2 regions of the Pseudomonas sp. SZ40 genome follow, and region 1 is predicted to be linked to the other one. Evidence: predicted binding sites of a transcription regulator. Region 1 holds the regulator's gene; the other holds the start of a gene.
What was found. The regulator FliA, encoded in region 1, starts transcription of late flagellar genes. The targets are predictions, from matches to a motif close to CTAAAGTTTNNNNNNNNNNNGCCGNTAA.
Positions count from the first base shown of each region.

Region 1 (7,427 bases):
ACGCGCGCAATTACCTGGTGCTGGCGGCTACCAGCCAGGCGCAGGTGCTCAAGGCGGCCTACCACAGCTACAAGCGCTGTGGGCTGGCTGGCTGCATTCTGAGTAAACTGGACGAAGCGACCAGCATGGGCGAGGTATTGGGTCTGGCTATTAGCCACCGTCTACCGGTAGCCTATCTGGCAGATGGTCCGCGGATCCCGGACGACGTTCATGTGCCGCGCAGTCATCAGCTGGTCAGCCGTGCCGTTGGCCTGCAGGCCCCGGATGAGCCGAGCGAAGACACGATGGCCGACATGTTCGCCGGGTTGTACCAAGACCCGGCACGACGTGCAGGATGAACAGGCAGGTGTGGCGAAGTGCTGGTTGTGCTCGCCACGGCAGCGCACAATGGCCCTAAGGCTTAAAGCGAAGTTAGATAAGGTGTGTAGATAACATGGGTATGCATCCCGTACAGGTGATCGCGGTGACCGGCGGCAAAGGCGGCGTTGGCAAGACCAATGTGTCGGTGAATTTGTCGCTGGCGTTGGCGGATCTCGGTCGGCGCGTAATGCTCATGGATGCCGACCTCGGTCTGGCCAACGTCGACGTGCTGCTCGGCCTGACGGCCAAGCGCACCCTGGCCGATGTCATCGACGGCCAGTGCGAACTGCGAGACGTGGTTCTGCAGGGGCCTGGCGGCATTCGTATCGTTCCCGCGGCCTCCGGCACCCAGAGCATGGTGCAGCTCACGCCCATGCAGCACGCCGGCCTGATCCAGGCCTTCAGCGACATCAGCGACAACCTCGACGTCCTGATCGTGGATACCGCCGCCGGTATCGGCGACTCGGTGGTGAGCTTCGTGCGCGCCGCCCAGGAAGTGCTGGTGGTGGTGTGCGATGAACCCACCTCGATCACCGATGCCTACGCGCTGATCAAGCTCCTCAACCGTGACCACGGCATGAACCGTTTCCGGGTGCTCGCCAATATGGCGCACAGCCCGCAGGAAGGCCGTAATCTCTTTGCTAAGCTGACCAAGGTGACCGACCGTTTTCTGGATGTCGCGCTGCAGTACGTGGGCGCGGTGCCGTACGACGAATCGGTACGCAAGGCCGTACAGAAACAACGTGCGGTGTATGAGGCGTTCCCTCGCTCGAAGTGCGCGCTGGCGTTCAAGGCGATTGCCCAGAAGGTGGATGCGTGGCCACTGCCGGCCAATCCGCGAGGCCATCTGGAATTCTTCGTTGAGCGCCTGGTGCAACAACCGACTGCAGACACGGCTGTATGACGACAGCCTCTGGACTCCGTATGTACAGCAAGGCAACAGCACGAGATTCACAGCATCAGTTGATCGAACGTTACGCGCCGTTGGTCAAGCGCATTGCCTATCACCTGTTGGCGCGGTTGCCCGCCAACGTGCAGGTGGATGATCTGATCCAGGCCGGGATGATCGGTCTGCTCGAGGCATCGCGCAAATACGACGCCGGCAAGGGCGCCAGTTTCGAGACGTTCGCCGGCATTCGCATTCGTGGCGCCATGCTCGATGAGGTCCGCAAGGGCGACTGGGCACCGCGTTCGGTACACCGCAACAGCCGTATGGTCAGCGACGCAATCAGAAAAATCGAAGCCAGAACGGGGCGAGACGCTAAAGATCAGGAGGTTGCTGCCGAACTCCAATTGAGTCTCGAAGATTACTACGGCATTCTTGGCGACACTTTGGGCAGCCGCCTGTTCAGTTTCGACGACCTGTTGCAGGAAGGCGAAAGCGGCGGACTGCAGGAAGACACGAATTCTTTGCACCATGGGCCATCGCATGAACTGGAAGACGATCGTTTCCAGGCCGCGCTGGTGGATGCCATCAGCAACCTGCCGGAGCGTGAGCGGTTGGTGTTGTCGCTGTATTACGACGAGGAATTGAACCTCAAGGAAATCGGCGAGGTACTGGGAGTGAGTGAGTCGCGGGTCAGCCAATTGCACAGTCAGTGTGCCGCGCGTTTACGCGCGCGGTTGGTGGAATGGCGCGCATAGGGAAATTTCAGGCGCTGGACATACACAGTGGACGCAGCAAAGCCGGGCGCAATAGGTTTGCGGCGTTCCGCCAGGCCGGTTTCACGATTTATAAGCGCTTTGGAATGCCGAGGCGTTTTAGGACTGTACGGAGGTCGACTTGGACAAGAACATGAAAATCCTCATCGTCGATGATTTCTCGACGATGCGACGGATCATCAAGAACCTCTTGCGTGATCTGGGGTTCACCAACACCGCGGAGGCCGACGACGGCACCACCGCATTGCCGATGCTGCAGAGCGGTAGCTTCGACTTCCTGGTGACCGACTGGAACATGCCGGGCATGAGTGGCATCGATTTGCTGCGCGCAGTGCGTGCCGACGAGCGCCTCAAGCAGATGCCCGTGCTGATGGTTACGGCAGAAGCCAAGCGTGATCAGATCATCGAGGCCGCCCAGGCCGGTGTGAACGGCTATGTGGTCAAGCCATTCACTGCCCAGGTGCTCAAGGAAAAGATCGAGAAAATCTTCGAGCGGGTCAACGGCTGATGTCTGCCGCGAGGTTGTTATGGAACACGATGATTCAAAAGAGGCCGACCTCGAGTCGACCCTGAAAAGCAATGCCCGCCAACTGGTCAACAGCCTCGAACAAGGCAACTTTGGCGAAGCGGTACAGCTGATCAACGAACTGAACAAGGCGCGCGACCGTGGTCTTTACCACGAAGTCGGCAAGCTCACCCGTGAGCTGCACAACGCTATCGTCAATTTTCAGCTCGACCCGCGCATGCCTCACGCCAAGGAGGTCTCGCAGATCTCCGATGCGACCGAGCGGCTCAATTACGTCGTGACCATGACCGAGCGTGCAGCCAACCGCACCATGGATCTGGTCGAGCAAAGCGCGCCGCTGGTCAACGACCTGAGCAGCGAAGCCGATGCCCTGAGCGAGGATTGGGGGCGCTTCATGCGTCGTGAAATGGGCGCTGACGCGTTCCGTGAACTGGCCAAGCGCATCGAGCTGTTTCTGGCGCGCAGCCAGCGTGACAGCAGCAAGCTGTCCGGGCATCTGAACGACATTTTACTGGCGCAGGACTATCAGGACCTGACCGGGCAAGTGATCAAGCGTGTCACGCAACTGGTGACCGAGGTCGAGAGCAATCTGCTGAAACTGGTGCTGATGGCCAGTCAGGTGGACCGCTTCGCGGGTATCGATCACGACCACGAAGAGCTGCGTGCCGAGCAAAACAAACAAAAACCTGCGTCACATGGTGAAGGTCCGCAGATTCATGCCGATAAGCGTGATGACGTTGCTTCTTCCCAGGACGACGTCGACGATTTGCTGTCCAGCCTGGGATTTTAGGAGCACGTCATATGAGCTTCGGCGCCGATGAAGAAATCCTCCAGGATTTCCTGGTAGAGGCCGGCGAGATTCTCGAGCAGTTGTCCGAGCAATTGGTAGAGCTGGAAAGCCGCCCGGACGATATGAACCTGCTCAACGCGATTTTTCGGGGATTTCACACGGTAAAAGGCGGTGCCGGTTTCCTTCAGCTCAATGAGCTGGTGGAGTGCTGTCATATCGCCGAGAACGTGTTCGACATCCTGCGCAAGGGTGAGCGTCGCGTCGACTCCGAGTTGATGGACGTGGTGCTCGAGGCGCTGGATGCCGTCAATGGCATGTTCGCCGAAGTGCGCGAGCGCGCCGAGCCGACGCCTGCATCTCCCGAGCTGCTGGCCGCCCTGGCGCGTCTGGCCGAGCCGGCCAGTGCCCAGCCGGCGCCAGTTGCCGCAGTCGCTGCGCCAGTGGCTGCTGCTGTCGCCGAGCCGGTGACAGCCGAAGCCTCGTCGGATATCACCGACAGCGAGTTCGAGCAGTTGCTCGACGCCCTGGGTGACGAGCCGCAGCCGCAAGCCAGCGCCTCTGATGATGAAATCAGCGATGACGAATTCGAGTCGCTGCTCGACCAGTTGCATGGCAAAGGCCAGTTCGCAGCGCCAGCAGCGGCTGCTGTCCAGGCGCCAGCGCCTGTGCCTGTGCCTGCTCCGGCCAGCGCTGCGAGCAGCGCCAGCGGCGATGACATCACCGATGACGAATTCGAAGCCTTGCTCGACCAATTGCATGGCAAGGGCCAGTTCGTGGCTCCTGCGGTGGAAGCGCCGGCACCGGCTGCTCCTGCCGTATCCGCCAGCTCCGCGGCGCAGAGCGACGAAATCACCGATGATGAGTTCGAAGCGCTGCTCGATCAGTTGCATGGCAAAGGCAAGTTCGTCGAGCCGACACCGGTCGCTCCCGCTGCTGCCGCTCCTGCCCCCGCAGCCGCTGCGGCCCCAGCGCCGAAGCCGACAGCCAAACCCGCTGCGCCGGTAGCTGCCAAGGCTACGCCGGCACCAGCACCAGCACCTGCGGCCAAGGCAGAGCCGGCCAAGGCAGCGGCTGCGCCGGCCGTTGCTGCACCAGCCAGTGAAGCGGAAACCACCGTGCGGGTCGACACCGCGCGTCTGGACGAAATCATGAACATGGTCGGCGAGCTGGTGCTGGTGCGTAACCGCCTGGTGCGCCTGGGGCTCAACAGCGGCGACGAGGCCATGTCCAAGGCCGTGTCCAACCTCGACGTGGTCACCGCGGATCTGCAGACGTCGGTCATGAAGACCCGCATGCAGCCGATCAAGAAGGTCTTCGGGCGCTTCCCGCGCCTGGTTCGCGACCTGGCTCGCCAGTTGAAGAAAGAGATCAATCTGGAGCTGGTCGGTGAAGAGACCGATCTCGACAAGAACCTCGTCGAAGCCCTGGCCGACCCGCTGGTCCACTTGGTGCGCAACGCGGTCGACCACGGCGTGGAAAGCCCGGAAGAACGCGAGGCCGCTGGCAAGTCGCGTACCGGGCGCGTGGTGCTGTCCGCCGAGCAGGAAGGTGACCACATCCTGCTGATGATCACCGATGACGGCAAGGGTATGGATGCCGACGTGCTGCGCAGCAAGGCCGTGGAAAAGGGCTTGCTGGACAAGGACGCCGCCGATCGCCTGACCGATCTGGAATGCTACAACCTGATCTTCGCCCCCGGTTTCTCGACCAAGACCGAGATTTCCGACGTGTCCGGCCGTGGCGTCGGCATGGACGTGGTGAAGACCAAGATTTCCCAGCTCAACGGCACGGTCAACGTGTTCTCGCAGAAAGGTCAGGGTTCGAAGATCGTCATCAAGGTGCCACTGACCCTGGCGATCATGCCGACGCTGATGGTGATGCTCGGCAACCAGGCGTTCGCCTTCCCGCTGGTCAACGTCAACGAGATCTTCCATCTCGACCTGTCGCGCACCAACGTGGTCGACGGCCAGGAAGTGGTGATCGTTCGCGACAAGGCATTGCCGCTGTTCTATCTCAAGCGCTGGCTGGTCAGCAAGGCTGCCCACGAAGAGCAAGGAGAAGGCCATGTGGTGATTCTCACCGTCGGCAATCAGCGTATCGGCTTCGTCGTCGATCAACTGGTCGGCCAGGAAGAGGTGGTGATCAAGCCGTTGGGCAAGATGCTGCAAGGCACGCCTGGCATGTCGGGTGCGACCATCACCGGCGACGGGCGCATCGCCCTGATTCTCGACGTGCCAAGCATGCTCAAACGCTACGCACGGCGTATCTGATCGTCCGCGGCGCGGCCTCTGCCGTGCCGCTTAGGAGTGTTTATGGTTGTCAAGGTACTGGTGGTCGACGACTCCGGCTTCTTCCGCCGCAGGGTTTCGGAGATCCTCTCGTCCGATCCCAACATCACCGTGGTCGGCACGGCCACCAACGGACGTGAGGCCATCGATCAGGCGCTGGCACTCAAGCCGGACGTGATCACCATGGACTACGAGATGCCGTTGATGGACGGCATCACGGCAGTGCGCAGCATCATGCAACGCTGCCCGACACCGGTGTTGATGTTCTCCTCGCTCACCCACGAAGGCGCCCGGGTCACCCTGGATGCGCTGGATGCCGGGGCGGTGGATTTCCTGCCGAAGAATTTCGAGGACATCTCGCGCAACCCGGAGAAGGTCAAGCAACTGCTGTGCGAGAAGGTGCACAGCATTTCGCGCAGCAACCGCCGGGGGATCGGCACGGCGTCCCTGACGCCGCCTGCCGGCGGTAGCCTGAGCCGACCTGCCAGTACGTCGAGCGCACCTGCACCCGCGGCGCGGCCACAGCCAAGCGTGAGTCACCCGCCTGCCGAACGTCATTCGTCCAGCGCCAGTGCTGCGCCCAAGCGCAAGGCCTACAAGCTGGTGGCGATCGGCACCTCGACCGGCGGCCCGGTCGCTCTGCAGCGGGTGCTAACGCAGTTGCCGGCGAATTTCCCGACGCCGATCGTGTTGATCCAGCACATGCCTGCGGCCTTCACCAAGGCCTTCGCCGAACGTCTGGACAAACTCTGCAAGATCAACGTCAAGGAAGCCGAGGATGGCGACATCTTGCGCCCCGGGCTGGCCATTCTGGCGCCGGGCGGCAAGCAGATGATGATCGACGGGCGCGGCACCATCCGCATCCTGCCCGGCGACGAGCGTCTGAACTACAAACCCTGCGTGGATATCACCTTCGGTTCTGCCTCCAAGTCGTACAACGACAAGGTGTTGGCCGTGGTGCTGACCGGCATGGGGGCCGATGGTCGCGAAGGCGCTCGCCTGCTCAAGCAGGGGGGCAGCCAGGTATGGGCGCAGGACGAAGCCAGTTGCGTGATCTATGGCATGCCCATGGCGATCGTGAAGGCCAACCTGGCGGATGCGGTGTACCCGTTGGATGACATCGGCCGGCATCTGGTCGAGGCCTGCCTCTGATGGATGTACTGAGCCTGATCGGTGTCATCCTGGCATTCGTCGCCATACTTGGCGGCAATTACCTGGAAGGCGGTCATGTCTCGGCACTGCTCAACGGCCCGGCGGCGCTGATCGTGATCGGCGGTACGCTGGGGGCGGCGTTGCTGCAAACGCCGGTCATCGTATTCAAGCGCGCCATGAGCATCCTGCGCTGGATCTTCTTCCCGCCGCAGATCGATCTGCCTGGCGGTATCGACCGGGTGGTGAACTGGAGCATGACCGCGCGCAAGGAGGGCCTGCTCGGCCTCGAGGCGGTCGCCGACGGCGAAGCCGATCCCTACGCACGCAAGGGCCTGCAACTGCTGGTCGATGGCGCCGAGCCGGAAGCCATCCGCAGTATTCTCGAGGTCGATCTCTACACCCAGGAAAGTCGCGACATACAGGCTGCCAAGTTCTTCGAGTGCATGGGCGGCTACGCGCCGACCATCGGCATCATCGGCGCGGTCATGGGGCTGATCCACGTGATGGGCAATCTGGCCGATCCGAGCCTGCTCGGTGGCGGGATCGCCGTCGCTTTCGTCGCTACCATCTACGGCGTGGCCATCGCCAACCTGCTGCTGTTGCCCATCGGTGCCAAGCTCAAGTCCGTGGCCATGCGCCAGTCGGCGTA
Region 1 covers NZ_JBQWIF010000048.1:4,557-11,983, reverse strand. Annotated here, with positions in the region: gene flhF (flagellar biosynthesis GTPase FlhF) at 1-338, shown strand, start outside; gene fleN (flagellar synthesis regulator FleN) at 434-1,264, shown strand; gene fliA (RNA polymerase sigma factor FliA) at 1,261-2,004, shown strand; gene ACT9T4_RS24145 (chemotaxis response regulator CheY) at 2,156-2,530, shown strand; gene ACT9T4_RS24140 (protein phosphatase CheZ) at 2,550-3,338, shown strand; gene ACT9T4_RS24135 (chemotaxis protein CheA) at 3,350-5,608, shown strand; gene ACT9T4_RS24130 (protein-glutamate methylesterase/protein-glutamine glutaminase) at 5,651-6,778, shown strand; gene ACT9T4_RS24125 (flagellar motor protein) at 6,778-7,427, shown strand, end outside.

Region 2 (7,427 bases), on a different contig from region 1:
TCGACGCCTGCAGCGCCATGCTCGACGGGCGGGTGCGCGGCTTCGTCAGCCTGGGGGGCAACTTCATTCGGGCGGTGCCCGATACCGCTCGGATGGAGCCGGCCTGGCAGCGCCTCAAACTCAACGTACAGGTGGCCACCAAACTCAACCATTCCCATCTGTTGCCGGGTGAGCAGGCCTGGCTGCTGCCGTGCCTGGGGCGCATCGAAGCCGATCGGCAGGATGGCGTCGAGCAGAGCCACAGCACCGAGGACAGCACCGGTTGCATCCATGGCTGGCACGGCAGCAGCGCGCCGGCCAGCGAGCACCTGCGCTCCGAGCCCGCGATCATCGCCGGCCTGGCGCTCAGTACCTTGTCACCGCAGGTCGCCATCGACTGGGACGGCTGGCGCCGGGACTACTCCCTGATCCGCCAGGCGATCGCCACGATCTACCCGGAGATCTTCCGCGACTTCAATCAGCGCATGTGGGAGCCGGGCGGTTTTCACCGGCCCTTGGGCGCGGCGCAGCGTGAGTGGGCCACCGCGAGCGGCAAGGCGCAATTCGTTACCCCGCGGCGGTTGAGCGTCGATGATGACGTGCAGGCACCCTATGTGCGGCGTGACGTGCTGCAATTGATGACGATCCGCAGCAACGACCAGTTCAATACCACCATCTACGGTTACGACGACCGCTTCCGCGGCGTGTATGGCACCCGCTCGGTGATCTTCATGAACACCGACGACATCGTCCGCCTTGGGCTGGCAGCCGGCGACTGGGTGGACGTGACCACCGCGGTGCAGCCGGAAATCGAGCGGCGGGTCGGGCCGCTGCAGATACTCGCCTACGACATTCCCCAGGGTTGCTGCGCGGCCTACTACCCGGAGTGCAACCCGCTGGTGCCGCTCTGGCATCATGCCGAGCGCAGCAAGGTCCCGGCGGCCAAGTCGATACCGGTGACGCTGCGTCTCAGCGATGCGGTGGCGCCAGGTGACACCCTGCCACAGCATTCGGCAGTGATTGCTTCGCAGCGTTAGCCGCTGCTCGGGCACGGCGCCTAGCTGTGCCACGCCGCTGAGGTACTGCGCGACCGACCGCCAGAGCGATCGGCCCGCGCAGTGCGGCATCAGTCCTGCTGACGAATCTTGCGCTCGGCTTCCTGGGACTTCTCCCGGATCTTCTGCGCTTCCTGCTCCTTGGTCTTGATCGAGGTCGGGGTGATGACGCGGTCGATGGCTTCGGTTTTCTCTCCTGGCCTTTGAATCTCCTTCTTCACCACGTTGACGTCGTCGCCTTGCACATCCTTGGCCGGAGCGTTCGGTGGGGTCTGATCGATCGGTGTGTTGCTCATGTCGTTCTCCTCGTTGGCGAATGGGCTCTACAGTTAGGAGGCCGATCCGACGGGTGAGTTCGGACAATTCCCGTCTGTATCCGGATGCTTCCAAATGGCCGTTTCACGGCCCCCCGGGTGCAGAAACTCGGAATCTCTGGTGCTGACCCGGATCGAATGAAAGGACGTTCGACAACCACGATGCTGGAGAACAAACATGGGCGAATTCAGGATTTATCTCGACGACGAACTGCTGTGTGCAACCCGCTCACCGGTGCTCGCACAGGCTGCCTGGCACCGCGCGTCGCGTGATGCCAGGGTGGCCGAGGCGGGCGGTACGGTACGTGCTTACGAGGGCGAGGTGACCGTGGCGGAAATGCACCCGGAACCTCGGGTTGGTCATCCCTGGCCGGACGGCCGTGATCGGCAGGCGGATCTACGCGACGTATGGGACAGCCTGTTGCGGATGCTCGCGCAGCAAGGGCTCGATGACCAGGCGCTGACCGATGCCCTGAACCGCTTCGGCCTGAAGACCAGCAGTGTGCAGGCGACGGTGCATGATGACCTGGGAGGGCGGACGATTCCGTCGGCGGCGGAGCTGGTGGTATTGCTCGAGGCGATCCAGCAGGCGCAGCCAGATACGCGCTCGCGGACTGACGCTGGCGGTTACTGACGCAGGATAGTGTTCATGCGGTGGCGTTCGAAGATAGCCGGGGTTTCGGCGCGAACCCGGTCTTCGATCAGTTGAATGATCGCGAACACTTCCATGGGTGTCAGTGACGTTTTGCAGGGAATGTCACTGACATGAATGGCGGTTGATGAGTCGGGCTCTTCGAGGGTGACGCTCATGCGCGTGGGAGAGTCCAGGGACGCTTGTACAATAATTGGCGAGAAATAGTTGTACAACAGGGCCATCGCGTCCAGAAATCTCATTGTTGCCACAATAATCGCTCTCGACGTCAAGCCTGAAGGGTGGCGTTATAATGTCGGCTTAAAAGATAGTGTCAATTCCGTTCAAGTAACCGGCTATTTACTATGTTCGGGTGAAGAGGGCGGTTTCGGCATGCCGCGTGGCCCGGCATATCCCCAGGCGATTATCCCGAATAATGGGAGCGCTATTATCGCCACGGCCCATATCAGCCGAGTGTTGAGGCTCTTATCGCTGCGCCACAAGTTCATGATCGCCACCAGATCGATGAAAGCGATCACGACAAATGCGCCCAGCCAGAAATACAGCGAGGGATCGTTCATGGTAGAGCTCCTGTTTGAGAGGGTGGAGGCCTGTTGAGCAGGGCTCCTCGGGGCTGCGTAGCGGGTAGGCTGGCTTGCAGGCGGCTTGATGGCAGTCGTCCCCCAGCATGCGAGATCGCATTGCCATCTTTATGGATATAGCGCGATTCATTCACCGCTATATAAGGGTACGAAGTGCACCCGGATATTAAGTTCGTATGAAGGGATGGTCGGTGACAGGAATAGTGATTATATACAAGTATATAATCGCATCTTGATATCAATCGCCTTCGCCCATGCGTGCATGATGCCTGCCGATAAATTTGCCGTTCATGCATTTTGCACTGGCCAATTAATCAGGGCTGAAGCGAAGTCCCCGGAAACCGGGGCATTGCAGCGTCGAGAAAGTTGGCACGGGTGATGCACTTATTCATTTGCAAAGAATTGATAAGTGCGCCACTTCTGCCAATAAGGAATTCTCGATGACCGTCTCTGCCATCAACCAGTTGATCACTGCCCTGCCTGACCATCAGGTCTCCATCAAGCCGCGCCCGGATGGCATGTACCTGCTGACCATCAGCAAGGACGGCGAGAATGTCTTCGTCAAGGCGGTCGACAAGCAGTCGGTGATCAGCGAGGCGGGCGTGCATGCCCTGCAGCGCGAGATACTGCGCGATCGCAAGCTGGTCAGTGGCGAGGTCAACTGGAAGGGCACGGGGGCCCATTGGGTGTCGCGCAAGCTGCCGACCTTCACTGGCGCGCCAGTGAACCCGACCGCTGCGAAGATGATGTGGTCGCGCCGCAACCTCGATAGCCTGCGACCCACCGCCTGACAGCGCGCTGGAATGGCCCCGTTGATGCGGGGCTTTTTGCATCTGCGTGATGGCTGAAGGGAGGCTGCACGATGATGTCAGTACTCGAATTGCGGCGGATCATCGAAACGGCGTTTCTACCCGAGATCTGCCGCTGCAGCGTCAGTCACGATGATTCGCTGGTGGTGCAGATCAGCGAGCCGGCGAGCGGTGAGGTACTGGTGAGGATCATCGGCGTGCCGCGCAGCAGCCTGTCGACATCCCGTGATCTGTCCCGGTTCGTCATGCAACTGCGTAAGGAGCTGCACGAACGAGATGCTGAGCAACAGGTGCGCGACGCGCGCTCAGCCGGCCGCTAGCGGCTTCAGGATTTGCCCAGCAGCCGCGACGCATCGAAGCCCATGCGCATGTTGCCCCAATGGCGGCCGTCGAAGATGAACGGCACGTCGATCTCGGTCATGATCTCGCCGGTGTCGCGCAGGTAGGTCTGTAGCAGGAAGCGCTGGGTGTTGGTCGCGGCGCGCAGGCCCACCGGGTCGGAGAACATGCGCTTGTTGCGGCACACCGGCAGGTCGACGGCGCGATTGCCGGTCGGCGCTTTCGATACCCAGCTGTTGTTCACCGGGCAGTAGCCCTTGCTGTCGACGATGAAGGTGACGATGCCGCCGGCCGTACCCTTGGTCAGCTTGTCGATCTCTTCCTGGCAGATCTGCGCGAAGCGCTCGGTGTAGCCGGTCATGTACTGCTTGGGGTCGGTGTTGGCAATCAACCGGTAGTTCTGGTCGAACAGGTTAACGCCTTCGCGCTGCAGCGCGGCCAGGCGAACCTGCAGGATGTCGCGGCACTGGCTGGCGCGGGTGATGGCAGCATCCAGCTCACCCTGGCCCAGCACGAAACGACCCAGCAAGGTCTGCACCCGCTCGGCCACCCCGGACAGATCACGGGTGGCGGTGGCGGAGCGCTGCATGCGCTCGTCGATGGCCTGGCTGTCGGCATGGATCTGCGTGACCCGCTCGTTGATGCCGGTGTTGGCATCGGCCACCTGCTGGATGTGCTCGGCGATTTCCGCGAGCTTGCCGTTGGTGGATTCGAAGTCGACGATCATGCTTTCGAAGTGGCCAGTGGCGCGTTCGACCACCACCTGGGTTTCCCGGGCACTGGTGCTGATCAGTGCGGTCTGCTCGTGGGTCGAACCCACTTCCTTGAGCATGGCGTCGATGTTCTGCGAGATGTCGCCAGTGGCGCGGCTGACGTTTTGCGCCAGGGTGCGTACCTCGTCGGCCACCACGGCGAAACCACGGCCGCTTTCTCCGGCGCGGGCGGCTTCGATGGCCGCGTTGAGGGCCAGCAGGTTGGTCTGCGAGGAGATCTGCTGGATCAGCCCGACGATGGACTTGATGTTCGACGAGCGCTCGTTGAGGGCGGAAACCAGGGTGCCGAATTCGTTGAGGCTATTGGAGATGGCGCCGATGTTGCCGGTCACCTCCAGCAGTTCGGCGTAGGAGTCGCGCGCCATGCTGAGGTTCTGTGCGGTGGTGCCGGAGATCGCCTGGGTCTGTTGCGACACTTCTTCGATGCGGCCGACGGCGCTGTTGCTCTCGCTCATCACTTCATTGGCGAAGCGCGCCTGGTGGGTGGCGCTTTCGCTGGAATCGCTGATGTTCTTCAACGAGCGGGCGGACTCCACGGCGATCTGCACGGTGAGTGCCTGCACGTTGCTGATGATCTCGCGTTGCTTGGCCAGAAAGCGGTTGCAGGTACTGGCCAGGGTACGGATTTCATCGTGGGTCAGCAGGGGCAGGTCGCGGGACAGGTCACCTTCGCCGTTGGCGATCTCTTCCAGGGCGCGGGTCATGTTGTCGACCGGGCGCACGATCAGGTGGCGGAAGTACCAGACCATGAAGCTGACCATGCCCAGGGTGAACAGCGCACTGAGCAACAGTGCGTTGCCCAGAGTGTCGAGCTTGGCTTCGACGCGGCTCAGCAAGGCGGCATCGATCTGCGCGGCATGCAGTTGCTGAAGGATGTCGGCACGCAGGCTGATGGCCACCCAGAACAGCAGGCCACTGACCACCACCAGCAGAAAAAGGCTGGACAGCTTCTTGGTCAAGGTATCGAAAAAGTGCATCTCGATCGAATCGTACAGCGACTTCAACGACTGCATGCCGCAGCTCCTGGCTAAGAAATATCCTTGGGTTTCCTTTTATTCGACCGGCAGCGCGGAAGCTTTAATGGCCAGCGCAGCTTTCGGCGACGTTACGCGCTTAATCCAAGGGAGTTGTCCGCGCGAAGGGCGCGCAGTTTAGTGCCCCGACTCAGGCAGTTAAAGTGCCACCATCGACGATTGTAGCTGCTGATTGGCGATTGCATTGCAAGGGTGGGCCGGGGCGCGTAGCCGACGCTTGCCTGCGCGGCCCGACCCATCCACCAATCGCCAAACGCAGTGGTGGATGAAAAGAGCGTCATCCACCCTACATACAGGTGACGCGTCACCAACCGGTAGCCGTAGCGGTGGATGAAGACAGCGTCAGCGACGCGCTCCGGGCCACCCTTCATGGCCGTGACGGCGTCGGGTGGGTTAGCGGCGCTGGCCGATCTCCACTTCCTGGGCGGTCCAGCCGGCGACCCGGTCGCTGAGCGACAGGCCGAGACCCGGGCGGGTCGGGACCAGCATGCGTCCGTCGCGGGTTTCCAGGCGCTCGTTGAACAGCGGCTCCAGCCATTCGAAGTGCTCGACCCAGGGCTCGGTGGGGTAGGTCGCGGCAAGGTGCACGTGCAGCTCCATGGCGAAATGCGGGGCCAGCATCAAGCCCGCCTGTTCGGCCATCGAGGCGATTTTCAGGAATGGGCTGATACCGCCAACTCGAGGCGCGTCCGGCATCAGGTAGTCGGCGCCACGGGTCTTGATGAACTCGGCGTGCTCGGCGACGCTGGTGAGCATCTCTCCGGTGGCGATCGGCGTATCGAAAGCCGCCGCCAGGGCCGCGTGGCCTTCGGCGTCATAGCAGTCCAGCGGCTCTTCGATCCACACCAGGTTGTAGGCTTCGAACTGGCGACACATGCGTTGGGCGGTCGGGCGATCCCATTGCTGGTTGGCGTCGACCATCAGCGGGAAGTCGTCGCCCAGGTGGCGGCGTACGGTGCTCACGCGCTCGATATCGATGGCCGAGTTGGGTTGGCCGACCTTGAGCTTGATGCCACCGATGCCTTTTTCACGGCTCAGGTCGGTGTTCTTCATCAACTGGTCGAGGGGCGTGTGCAGGAAGCCGCCGGAGGTGTTGTAGCAGCGCACCGAGTCGCGCTGAGCGCCCAGCAGGCGTGCCAGAGACAGACCGGCACGCTTGGCCTTCATGTCCCACAGGGCGACGTCGAAGGCCCCGATGGCCTGGGTCGACAGACCGCTGCGGCCGACCGAAGCGCCGGCCCAGCACAGCTTGGTCCAGAGCTTCTGGATATCGCTGGGGTTTTCGCCGATCAGTGCCGGGGCGATTTCTTGGGCATGGGCGAACTGGCCGGGGCCGCCCGCGCGTTTCGAATAACTGAAGCCAAGGCCGCGATGGCCATCCTTGCTTTCGATCTCCACGAACAGCATGGCGATCTCGGTCATCGGCTTTTGCCGTCCGGTCAGCACCTTGGCGTCGCTGATCGGGTTGGCCAGGGGCAGGAAAACTGAAGCGATACGAATCCAGGCGATCTGATCCTGGTCTGCACAGCCTTGGGAAAGGGGTTGTTCGCTCACATTGATTACCTCGCTTGACGTTTTTGTTGGTGCCGCCAGGTGCTTCAAATCACTGACGTGAATCCGGACGTTAAGCTGATTAGGTAATCATTCAAGGGAATGGGCAGAGCTTCAGGGCTGCTTCAAGGCGAAAGCAGCCGTTCGTAGTCGGGGGCCAATTGGTGGGCTAAAGCGGATCGCCGCCCGGCCCACCCTACGGTTAGATGCGCGGCTGTAGGGTGGGCTTTAGCCCACCAAATCGAAGGTCCGCTTTCGCCACTAAACAGCCAAAGCCGAGTGAATTAGGGGCTGGATATGTGAGTCGACTCTCACGCACTTTGCCGTTCAACAATGCTAA
Region 2 covers NZ_JBQWIF010000016.1:39,023-46,449, reverse strand. Annotated here, with positions in the region: gene ACT9T4_RS14410 (FdhF/YdeP family oxidoreductase) at 1-1,016, shown strand, start outside; gene ACT9T4_RS14405 (hypothetical protein) at 1,106-1,330, opposite strand; gene ACT9T4_RS14400 (hypothetical protein) at 1,527-1,982, shown strand; gene ACT9T4_RS14395 (DUF1652 domain-containing protein) at 1,976-2,224, opposite strand; gene ACT9T4_RS14390 (PLD nuclease N-terminal domain-containing protein) at 2,336-2,560, opposite strand; gene ACT9T4_RS14385 (hypothetical protein) at 3,022-3,372, shown strand; gene ACT9T4_RS14380 (DUF1652 domain-containing protein) at 3,444-3,710, shown strand; gene ACT9T4_RS14375 (methyl-accepting chemotaxis protein) at 3,716-5,515, opposite strand; gene ACT9T4_RS14370 (L-talarate/galactarate dehydratase) at 5,930-7,090, opposite strand; gene ACT9T4_RS14365 (LacI family DNA-binding transcriptional regulator) at 7,399-7,427, opposite strand, start outside.
Region 2: the regulator FliA is predicted to act here: its motif matches at 5,556-5,583, upstream of ACT9T4_RS14375 (methyl-accepting chemotaxis protein).